DNA from 2 places in the Micromonospora sp. WMMD1128 genome. Region 2 is predicted to be linked to the other one. Evidence: riboswitches for the same ligand, from Rfam matches in the RefSeq annotation. Region 2 holds a riboswitch; the other holds the start of a gene.

Region 1 (5,449 bases), 2.7 Mb from region 2:
CTGCGGCAGCTCCCACGCGGTGCGGAACAGCTCCCGCACCTCGGCGGGCAACTCGTCGATGCCCTGCACCGAGCCCTCCGCCCGCTTGATCCGGTCCCGGATCTCCGGCGTCCAGAGCCCGCGTGCCTTCAGCTCCCGCACCAGATATGTGTTGACCTGGAGGAACTCGCCGGACATGGTCTCGCGTTTGAACAGGTTGGACACCTGCGGCTCGATGCACTCGTAGCAGCCGGCGATCGAGGCGATGGTGGCGGTCGGCGCGATCGCCACCAGCAGCGAGTTACGCAGCCCGTGCGCGGCGATCCGCTCGCGCAGCGCCGTCCAGCGGGCGGTCCGCGCCCGCTCCGCGCCCCACAGGTCCGGGTGCAGGTCGCCCTTCGCGGCCCGGGTCCGGTCGTACGCCGGGTGCGGGCCGAACCGCTCGGCCAGCCCGGCGGACGTCTCCAACGCGGTCAGGAAGATCTCCTCCTGCACCCGGGTGGACAGCTCCCGCGCCCGCGCCGAGTCGAACGGCAGGCGCAGCGTGAAGAACGCGTCCTGAAGACCCATCAGCCCCAGCCCTACCGGCCGCCAGCGCGGGTTCGACGCCGCCGCCTGCGCGGCCGGGTAGTAGTTGATGTCGATCACCCGGTCGAGGAAGACCACCGCCGTGCGCACCGTGGCCCGCAGCTTCTCCCAGTCGACGCCGTCGGCGGTGACGTGCGCGCCGAGGTTGACCGAGCCGAGGTTGCACACCGCCGTCTCGGCGTCGTCGTTGACCTCCAGGATCTCGGTGCACAGGTTGGACAGGTGGATCACGTTCCCCGGCTCGCCGGTCTGGTTGGACAGCCGGTTCGCCGCGTCCTTGAACGTCATCCAGCCGTTGCCGGTCTGCGCGAGCGTGCGCATCATCCGCCCGTACAGGTCCCGGGCCTTCACCGTGCGGACCGCCTTCTTCTCCGCCGCCCGGTACGCGGCGTCGAACGCCTCCCCGTACAGGTCGGGCAGCTCCGGGGCGTCGGACGGGTCGATCAGCGACCAGTCTTCGTCGGCCTCGACCCGGCGCATGAACTCGTCCGGGATCCAGTTGGCCAGGTTGAGGTTGTGCGTCCGCCGGGACTCCTCGCCGGTGTTGTCCCGCAGCTCCAGGAACTCCTCCACGTCCGGGTGCCACGGTTCCAGGTAGACGCAGGCCGCGCCCTTGCGCCGGCCGCCCTGGTTGACCGCCGCGACCCCGGCGTCGAGCGTCTTCAGGAACGGCACGATGCCGTTGGAGCGCCCGTTGGTGCCCCGGATCAACGCGCCCCGGCCGCGTACCCGCGACCAGGAGATGCCGATGCCGCCGGAGAACTTCGACAGCTTCGCCACCTGGTGGTAGCGCTCGTAGATCGAGTCCAGCTCGTCGCGCGGCGAGTCGACCAGGAAGCACGACGACATCTGGGTGTGCCGGGTGCCGGAGTTGAACAGCGTGGGGGAGCTGGGCAGGTAGGCCAGCGCGGACATCAGCCGGTAGAAGCCGACCGCCTCGGCCGGCGTGTGCGACAGCCCGCACGCCACCCGCAGCAGCCAGTACTGCGGTGTCTCCACCACCAGCCGCGACTCCGGGTGCCGCAGCAGGTAGCGGTCCGCCACCGTGCGCAGTCCGAAGTATTCGAAGCGCAGGTCGCCGGCGGGGTCCACGGCGTCGTCCAGCTCGCCGGCGTGGCGGGCCACGAACGCGGCGGTGTCGTCACCGACCAGCCCGAGGGCGTGCCCGTACGCGATCGACTGGCTGAAGGTCGCCACCTGCTGCCCGCGGACCTCCTCGTGCACGTACGCGGCAAGCAGCCGGGCCGCCAGTTTCGAGTACTGTGGCTCCTCGCCGATCAGCTCGGCCGCGGTCTGGATCGACAACCGGTCCAGCTCGGCGGTGCTCGCCCCGTCGTACAGCCCGCTTATCGTCCTGGTGGCGACCCGCAACGGGTCCACCTGGTCCAGGTCGGCGACCCAGCGTTCGACCGCCCGCACGATCCGGTTGACGTCGACCGGCTCGGTGTCGCCGTCCCGCTTGCGGACCCGCATCGCCGACCGGCGCTGCTCCGGAGGGCTCTCCCGCACGACCGTCATGACCTCTCCTCGCTGTCACTGGCGATGGCCTCGGACGGCGGGAGAACGCCAACGGGCGCGGCACGACGGCCGGCCCGGCTGCTGGCGTCGGTCGTCCCGCGCGACCTTCGACCGCCGCGCGCGGTGGCGCGCGGCGCGCTGGCAGGTCTTCGGACTCGCGGGCCGGACCGGGTTCGGTCGCCTACTGGCCGTCGCTTCCCAGGCCGGTGGCCCAGTGCTGATGACGGCGGTCGTTCCCACTTACCGCTGCGGGGCAGTCCCGGACTCGCACCGGGTTCCCTCTTGCCTCGACCACCCCCGAAGGCGCGGCCGAACCAGCTGCGGCACCACCATATATGGCGATGAAGGCCCGCACGCAACACCACATGTCGCCCCCCGGCGTGTCAACCCGAAGGAAGGGGCCCCGCTTAACGCATTCGGTGGAGGCGGGGCCCCCGCTTAACACCCCGGCGCGCGCGTCAGCTGCCGGCCGGGGCGGGCGAGACCGGGACCGCCGGGCGGCGGCGACGTTGGCGCAACCCGACCACGGCGTCGATGATGAGGAAGCCGAGCAGCGGGCCACCGAACCACGGCAGCGCCCAGCCGAGCGCCACCACGACCGGCACGCCGACAAGCAGCGCCCACCAGCGCAGCCCGCGTACCGCCCCGCGGGCCGGCGGCGCGCCAAGCGGCGCGCGGCGGTCGGCGCGGGTGGGTCGGCGCTGCCACCACATCCGGTAGCCCCAGACGACGACGCAGAGCAGGCCGAGCGCGAGCGCGGCGAGCAGGATCTGGTTCACCGGCCCGAACAGCCGGCCCATGTGCGCCTGGATGCCGAGCTTGCTGAGCTTCGCCAGCACCGGCCAGTCGGCGAAGTCACTGCGCGCGGTCACCGTCCCGGTGGCCGGGTCGACCGCGACCCGGTCGTACCCGACCGGCCACCTGTCGTCGGTCTGGGCGACCGTCCACGCCGCGCCGGCCTCGCCGGGCGGGGTGATCGCGACCGGGCCGGACAGGCCGGCGGCGCGGGCGCCGCCGAGCACCCGGTCGTACGTCGCCGGGTCCGTCGCCGTCGCGGTGGCCGCCCCGCCGTGCTGGTGCTCGCCACCGCCGGTGGCCGGCGGCGCGCCGGCGAGCGCGGTGGAGATCTCCGGGGTACGGGCCCGCAGCGCGTCCAGCCCGGCGCCGAAGTTCGCCCCGGCGTAGCGGGACCAGGTCAGGCCGGTGGCGGAGAGGAAAAGCAGGCCGACGGCGAGCCACACACCGGTGGTGGCGTGCCAGCCCCGGGTCCGGCGCACGCCCCGGGCGGCGGACAGGTCGGGCACGAGCAGGTGCCGGGCCCGGGACCGGCCCGCCGCGCGCCGGCGCCACCACAGCACCACGCCGCCGAGCGCCAGCACCCACAGCCAGCTCGCCGCGATCTCCGAGTAGTGCCGCCCGACCGCGCCCAGGTGCAGGTTGCGGTGCAGGTCGTCGAGCCAGGTCGTGGCCGGCGTCGAACCGAACCAGGTGGTCAACCCGCCGGACACCCGAGCGGTGTACGGGTCGACGTAGACGGTGTGCTGCCGGTCGCCGAGGTCGTCCCGGGCGAAGACCACGCGGGTGGTCCGGTCGCCGTCGCCGGGCTGCACCTCGGTGAGCGTGCCGTCGGGGTGCGCGGCGCGGGCGGCGGCGATCTGCTCGGCGAGCGGCCGGGGCTGCCCGCCGACGGTCGAGACGGTGAGCTTGTCGCCGTAGAGCGCGTCGTCGAGCTGCGGGGTGAGCGTGTAGGCCAGCCCGGTGAGCGCGGCGACCAGCAGGAACGGCGCGACCAGGACGCCGGCGTAGAAGTGCAGGCGGGTCAGCAGCGCCACCGCCGCGGATCGGCGCGCCGGCCGGACGGGACCGGCCGGGGTGGTGGATGAGTCCGGCGCGCGGTCGCCGGGCAGTTCGGTCACGGACATCTGGGCAACTCCGATCGGGAAAAAGGAATTGGGGTACGGGCCGGCCCGCTGCCCGTCGAGCCGTGCCGTGGTGCGCGGTTGCCGCCTCCCGGTGGAATGGTCGGCCCGCGCCGGGCGGAAGTTCCCGCCGATGTCCCGATCAGTTCCGGTCGTCACCGCGGGCGGTGGCGGCCAGGAACGCGTTGTACCGGGCCAGGTCGTCGTCCTCGCCGGTCGCCTCGGCCCGGTCGGCGGCCCGGTCGACCCGGCGCTGCTCGCGCTGGTCGGCCCGGATCCACTGCCGGACCAGCAGGACCATCACGACGGCGGCGGGGATCTCACCGAACGCCCAGGCGATGCCCGCGCCCAGCTTCTGGTCCGTCAGCAGCGACGACGCCCAGTCCGGGTGGACGCCGAGATACCAGTCCGGGGCGATGACGGTGGTGGTCTGCATGAGCGCCAGGCCGAAGAAGCCGTGCGCCATCATCGCGGCCAGGTGCAGGAGCACCAGGATCGGGTGGGGGAGCCGGGGCCGCCCCGGATCGATGCCGATGAGCACCCAGAACAGCAGGTAACCGGAGAGCACGAAGTGACCCAGCATGGCCAGGTGGCCGAGGTGGGACCGCATCAGCGTGCCGAGCAGGTCGCTGAAGTAGAGGCCGAACAGCCCGGCCACGTAGACGCCGAGCGCCACCAGCGGATGGGTGAGCAGCCGGGTCACCCGGCTGTGCAGGGCGCGCAGCAACCACTCCCGGGCGCCGCGTACCCCCGGCTCGGTCGGGCGGCGCAGCGCCCGCAGGGCGAGCGTCACCGGGGCGCCACCGACCAGCAGCACCGGCACCACCATGGACAGCACCATGTGCTGGGCCATGTGCGCGCTGAACAGCACGTAGGCGTAGCGGGCGAAGCCGAGGCCGGTGGCGGCGGCCAGCACCAGCAGGCCACCGATCCAGCTCGCGGTGCGGGCCACCGGCCAGTGGTGCCCGCCCCGGCGCAGCCGGCGCACCCCGGCCAGGTAGCCGCCGACGCCGACCACGGTCACGGTCAGGAAGAAGAGGTCGGGCAGCGGTTGCCCGAGCAGGTGCGCCGCGGTGGGCGCGGCCGGCATCGCGAACCCGAGCACCGCGGTCACCGGGTCGGCGTCCGCCGGCTCCACCACCGGCGTCGGGCTGCGGGACAACGCCACCGCCAGGCCGATCGTGGCGGCGAAGACGACGAGTTCCCCGGCGGCCAGGCGGATGAACGCGCCGCGTCGCCCGGCGGCCAGGTCCGGCAGGGTACGCCGCCGGTGCGCGGCGCCGAGCAGGCCGAGCAGTACGAGCGCGGCAAGCTTGCCGAGCACCAGCGCGCCGTACCCGGACCGCCAGAGCTGGTCGACGGTGCCGAGGCGCACCGCGGCGTTCGCCAGCCCGCTGACCGCGACGGTCCCGAAGCAGGCGAGCGCGAGCCGGCTGTAGCGCGCG
Region 2 (5,449 bases):
CACCCGCGTCGGCGGCTGCCTTTCCGCCGTTCGCGTCGGTGAGCTGCAACGCGGTCAGCGCGTCGGCGGCGCGGGCGGCCTCGGTGTCGCGTCCGGCGGCGGCCAGAGCCTGCCCGGCCAGTCCGGTGCTGTTGGAGTTCGCGCCGGTCGTCGGCCCCGACCCGCCGAAGGAACCGTCGGCGTGCTGCTGGGCCACCAGCCAGTCGGCGCCCCTGCGCGCCGCGCCGGCCGCCCCGGTGGCGCCGTCGTCGGCGGCGGTCAGCAGCGCCTGCACGGCCATCGCGGTGGAGTCGACGTCGAGGGTGGCGCCGGGTTGTTCGTCGCAGGACGGTGACGGCCCGTCCGCGGTGTCCGGGTAGAGCCGGAAGCCCCCCGCCGCGCACTGCTGCCGGACGAGGAAGTCGACGGTGTCCTGCGGGACGTCACCGCTGCGGGCCAGGCCCAGCACGGCGAAGGACTGGTCGAAGGTGTTGCTGGCGTCCGGGCCGCTGTCGGCGGTGACCCGGCTGGTGATCCGGCCCCGCTGGTCACCGGTGCCCGTCGGGGAGACCAGCGACAGGGTCTCGGCCCGCAGGTCGTACCCGCCGAAGTCGGTGGGGTCGGCGCCGGCGGCGGAGGCGGCGTAGAGCAGCTTCGCGGTGGCCCCGCCGTCGGTGAAGCCCTCGATGCCCCACTCGTCGTAGCTGTTGTAGGCGCGCACGTGCGCCGCGACCTGCGCCGTGGCGGCCTGGCGGGTCGGCGTGTCGACGCCGGTGGCGGACAACGCGACGACCCCGTCGATGGTCAGGCCCCAGTCCGGGCCGCCGAACGGTCCGGGCAGAATCCCGTCGGTGAACTCGCCACCGAGCCAGGTCGCGGCGTCCCGCGCGGCGGCGGCGTCGGCCGCGGCGGGAGCGGCCAGCACGGTCATGGGCGTGGTGAGCGCGGCGAGTGCCGCCGCGACGGTGGCGGCGAGGCCGGTGCCGAGTCGCCGGGGCCGGGACATGGGCATGAGGGACGCCTTTCGCAGAGCGGTCGGGGAGAACTCCGGAGAGCACCCGGGACGAGCGCCCGGCCGCCTTCCGACGCCGGGGCGGTGACCGGCACCCGGTGCGCTGCCGGTCACCGCGCCGGTGTGGATCAGGGAGCGGTGATGCCGGGCGCCGCGCCGGAACCGAACGCCCAGCCCTCGACGCTGCCCGGGGCGGGGTTGTAGCCGGCTGCCCCGGAGGAGCTGTAGGACCAGGCGCCGCCGGGCGACGCATGCCAGTACGACCAGTACGCGGTGGCCGGCGGGGTGTTGACGCACGGGTCCGTCGCGGCGGTCGGCTTGCCGTTGATGCGGCAGACGAACGCCAGCCCCCAGCGTTGGGTGCCGGTGACGGTGAACCCGGCGCCCTGCAACGCGGCCAGCCCGGTGGCCGGGTCGCCGAGCGCACAGCCCACCTGGACGCCGCCGCCGAGGGCGGCGTAGTCGACGACGACTGTGACGCCGGAGGTGCCGGTGCAGGCCGCCGCGTGCGCGGCCTGCGGCGCGGGCTCGACGGCGATCAGGGCGACGGCGGCCAGCGCGGCGGTCAGCAGACCGGCGAGCCGGGCCCGGACGGTGGACGGGCGGAGGGCGAGGGCGGCAAGTGTGCCGCGGAACAGGGCGAGCGGGGATTGCCGGCTCAGGCGAACGACCATCGGTAGCGCCTTTCCGGCCCGGCGGTCGTCAGAAACCCGGTCGCCCGGCGGTGCGCGGGGTCGACCGGGACTCCGACCCGTGGGCCACGACGGGTGGGGAGCGGATGCGCGCGTACGCCGGGTATTCGGGCTCACCGCCGGGTGTCTGCCACCTCGACGGCCTACCGTTGCGGGCCAGCGCCGGACTTCGACCGGACTTCCCCCGCACGGACGCGCGGTGTGTTCAGTTGTGGCCACAGTCTGTCCGCACCGGATTACCCATGTCAATCGTCCCTGCTCGGGGTGGTTGACGTCGACGACTCCGGTCCGATGGTCTAGCCTACCAGTTAGGTAAGGCTAACCTTTCTTGAGGAGGTCGGGACCATGCGCCCCAGCCCGGCGGAAATCGTGCGTACCCTCGTCGCGGGCTGGCTGCCCGCCCTTGTCCACCTGGCCCGACACGCCGGGCCGCACCAGGTCCGGCACGCCACCGACCCGGACGGCCGGGTGCTGCTGCTGGTGCCGATCGTCAGTGATCTCGCCGCGGCGCTGTCGCCGCCGGACGGGGGTGCCGACGTCGCCACCGTCCTCGACGTGCTCGACCTGCCGCCCGCCGCCGGCGCTCCCTCCCTCGGCCGGGCCTGGATCTCCGGCTGGGCGAAGCGGCTGGACGGGGACGAGGCGCGCCGGGCCGCCGTGGACTTCGCCGCCACCCAGCCGACCGGGGACCTGCTCGACGTGGGCCGCCGGTTCCGCCTGTACCGGTTCGAGGTGGCCGAGGTCCGATGGGAACACGCCGGCGGTGTCCGCCGGATCGACCCGGCGGCGTACGCGGAAGCCGAGCCCGACCCGCTGCACGCGGTCGAGGCGGAGTTGCTGGCCGACCTCGCCGACCACCACGCCGAGCAGGTCGCCGGCCACCTGCGCCAGCGGCTGAAGCTGTCCGGCGGCGAATCGCCCCGGGTGGTCCGCATCGACAGGTACGGGCTGCTCGTCGCGTACGGCCGGCCCGGCGCGACCCGGCGGATCCGGCTCGGCTTCGAGCGGCCCGTCGCCGGCGTCACCGAACTGTCCCGGCTGCTGCACCCGATGGTCTGCGCCCGGGCCGTCGCCTGACCCCCACCGGTTGATCGCCGGCCGGAGGTGCCGGCGGCGACCGCGGTGCGTCGTTCAGTCGGCGCCGGATGCGTCCGGAGCGGCCGTCGCGTCGACGGAGGCGGTTGCCGACCGATGGCGGGACCGCAGGAGTTGGATGCCGATGGGCAGGACGGAGATGAGCACGATGGCGATGAGGATGAGCTCGATGTGCGATGCGACGAAGCTGATCTGCCCGAGGAAGTAGCCGAGCACGGTCACGCCGGTTCCCCACAGGACCCCGCCGAGGACGCTGTAGGTGACGAAGGCGCGGTAGTGCATCCGGCTCACCCCGGCGATGACGGGGGTGAAGGTCCGCACGATCGGCACGAAGCGGGCCAGCACGATCGAGCGGGCGCCGTAGCGGGCGAAGAAGGCGTCGGCCCGGCGCACGTTCTCCTGCTTGAACAGGCGGGAGTTGGGGCGACGGAACAGGCTCGGGCCGACGCGCTTGCCGAACAGGTAGCCGGCCTGGTCGCCGATGACGGCGGCGACGGCGGCGAGCAGGCAGACGAGCCAGAGCGGTTGGTGCAGGTAGCGGCCGTCGGCGACGAGGAGTCCGGCGGTGAACAGCAGCGAGTCGCCGGGGAGGAACAATCCGATGAGCAACCCGGACTCGGCGAAGACGATCGCGAGGATCCCGATCAGCCCGAAGGTGGAGATCAGCCATTCCGGGTCGATCAGGCTGGGGCCCACGGCGAGTGTCGCCTGAGGCGTGGACATGGCATGACCTCCGGAACGAGGGGCGGGGGGTGGTGCTCAGGCGGTGGTGCCGAGGCGGCGGCCGGTACGGCGGTCGTAGGCGCGGCCGACGACGCCGATGGTGGCGACCGCTCCGGCGGCGATGAGTGCGCCGGCGAGGATGTCCCCGGGGTAGTGCACGCCGGTCCAGACCCGGGCGAAGCCGATGACGGCGGCGAGCACGCTCAGCGCCAGTCCCCATCGGCGGGACAGGAACGCCCCGACGGCGAACGCCACCGCGAACGCCGCCGTCGCGTGGTCGCTCGGCAGCGAGGGTCCGGCGGCGTGTGGGATCAGCTGGTGCACGGCATGGGCCTGGAAGGGCCGTACCTCGGTGCTGAACGCGGCAACGGCCTGCCCGACGGCGAAGGCCAGCCCGAGGGACGCGACGACGCGCACCAGGGCGGCGCGGCCGTACCGCAGGTGGGCCAGGACAGGTATGGCCGCGGTGGCGGCGAGGACGTAGATCAGCCACACCGCCGTCCATTCGAAGAAGTCGTCGACGAGGTCGCTGCGGCCGGCTGTGTCGTTGACGATCTGGAACAGGTGATAGTTCATCGCTCCCCCGTGACGGTGACGGCTCCGGCCCGTGCAGGCGCCTCCTGTCCAGGGTGCCGCCCGTCAGCTGAGAGGAGCCTGAAACCGCCGAGGTCGGTTCAGTGATCTTCGGAGTCGACGGCGTGGGGCAGACTGATCCGGACGGTCATGCCCGGTCCGGGCAGCACCTGTACGTGTCCGCCGTGCGCCGAGACGACCTCACGGGTGATGGCGAGGCCCAGCCCGCTGCCGCCGTCCGGGCGGGTGCGGCTGTCGTCGAGACGGACGAACCGGTCGAAGATCCGCTCCCGGTCGGCATCGGGGACACCGGGTCCGTCGTCGGTGACCTCGACGCACGCCCACGCGTCCCGCACCGACACGTTCAGGGTCACCCGGGTACGGGCGTGACGCGCGGCGTTGTCGGCCAGGTTCCGCAGAGCGCGGCCGAGGTCGTGGGCGTCCCCGGCCACCCGCACGGGGGTGAGGTGGGCCCGGACGGTCAGGTCCGGGCGGTGCGCCGCGAGCCGGTCCCGCTCGGTGTAGGCCAAGTCGTCGAGGTCGACGTCGTCGCGGCGCCCGGTACCGCCGCGCTCGTCGATGCGCGCGAGCAGGAGCAGGTCGGCGACGAGGTCACCCAGCCGGCTGGTCTCCCGGCGCAGCAGCTCGACCAGGTCGCGCTGGCCGTCGGGCGAGGTCGCCACGGCCAGCCGGTCGAGGCCGGCACGCAGGGTGGCCAGAGGGCTGCGCAGTTCGTGGCTGGCGTCGGCGACGAACCGGCGCTGGCTCGCCGCGGCGGTCTCCAGGCGTTCGAGCATCCGGTTCATCGTCTCGGCGAGCGCCGCGATCTCGTCCCGGGCGCCCGGCACGGGCACGCGGGCGTGCAGGTCACGGGCGGTGATCCCGGCGACCCGCCGGCGGATCGCCTCGACCGGGCGCAGGGAACGTCCGACGAACCAGAACACCGCCGCACCCACCACCAGCAGCATGGGCGCCAGCCCGGCGGCCATGATCGCCGCGACCGCCTCGGTGCTCTCGTCGACCGGCCGCAGTGACTGCGCGACCAGCACCGTGCGGACACCGGAGCCGTCGGCCACCCCTGCGGCGGCGATCCGGTACGGGTCTTCCCCGGCGAACGGCAGCAGCCGCTGCTCGCGCAGCAGTTGACCGGGTCGGGGCCGCAGCGGGGACAGCGGCGCGGCGTCGCCGAGCGCGGCCGAGGCCGCCTCGACTCGTCCGGACGGGTCGAGGACCTGCACCAACGTCTGTTCTTCCGGGCTCGGCCGCAGCGTCCGGGCGAGTGCGTCCTGATCACCGGCGGCCACCGCCGCGACCACCTCGGTCGCACGTTGCCGCGCGGCGGCGTCCACGTTGCCGGCGAGATCCGCGCGAGCGA

The links. Region 2 has a riboswitch for cobalamin ahead of O7602_RS30495 (hypothetical protein). Riboswitches for the same ligand answer to the same signal wherever they lie in the genome.
Region 1: it holds a riboswitch for cobalamin, as region 2 does, so the genes downstream of both, O7602_RS11735 (ribonucleoside-diphosphate reductase subunit alpha) here and O7602_RS30495 (hypothetical protein) in region 2, are expected to answer to the same signal.

What each region holds. Positions count from the first base shown of each region.
Region 1 is NZ_CP114902.1:2,570,235-2,575,683, forward strand. It holds gene O7602_RS11735 (ribonucleoside-diphosphate reductase subunit alpha) at 1-2,085, opposite strand, end outside; cobalamin riboswitch at 2,208-2,419, opposite strand; gene O7602_RS11740 (PepSY domain-containing protein) at 2,544-4,007, opposite strand; gene O7602_RS11745 (bifunctional copper resistance protein CopD/cytochrome c oxidase assembly protein) at 4,147-5,449, opposite strand, start outside.
Region 2 is NZ_CP114902.1:6,719,198-6,724,646, forward strand. It holds gene O7602_RS30490 (cell wall anchor protein) at 1-985, opposite strand, end outside; gene O7602_RS30495 (hypothetical protein) at 1,120-1,665, opposite strand; cobalamin riboswitch at 1,764-1,902, opposite strand; gene O7602_RS30500 (DUF2470 domain-containing protein) at 2,029-2,760, shown strand; gene O7602_RS30505 (VTT domain-containing protein) at 2,815-3,501, opposite strand; gene O7602_RS30510 (phosphatase PAP2 family protein) at 3,538-4,077, opposite strand; gene O7602_RS30515 (HAMP domain-containing sensor histidine kinase) at 4,176-5,449, opposite strand, start outside.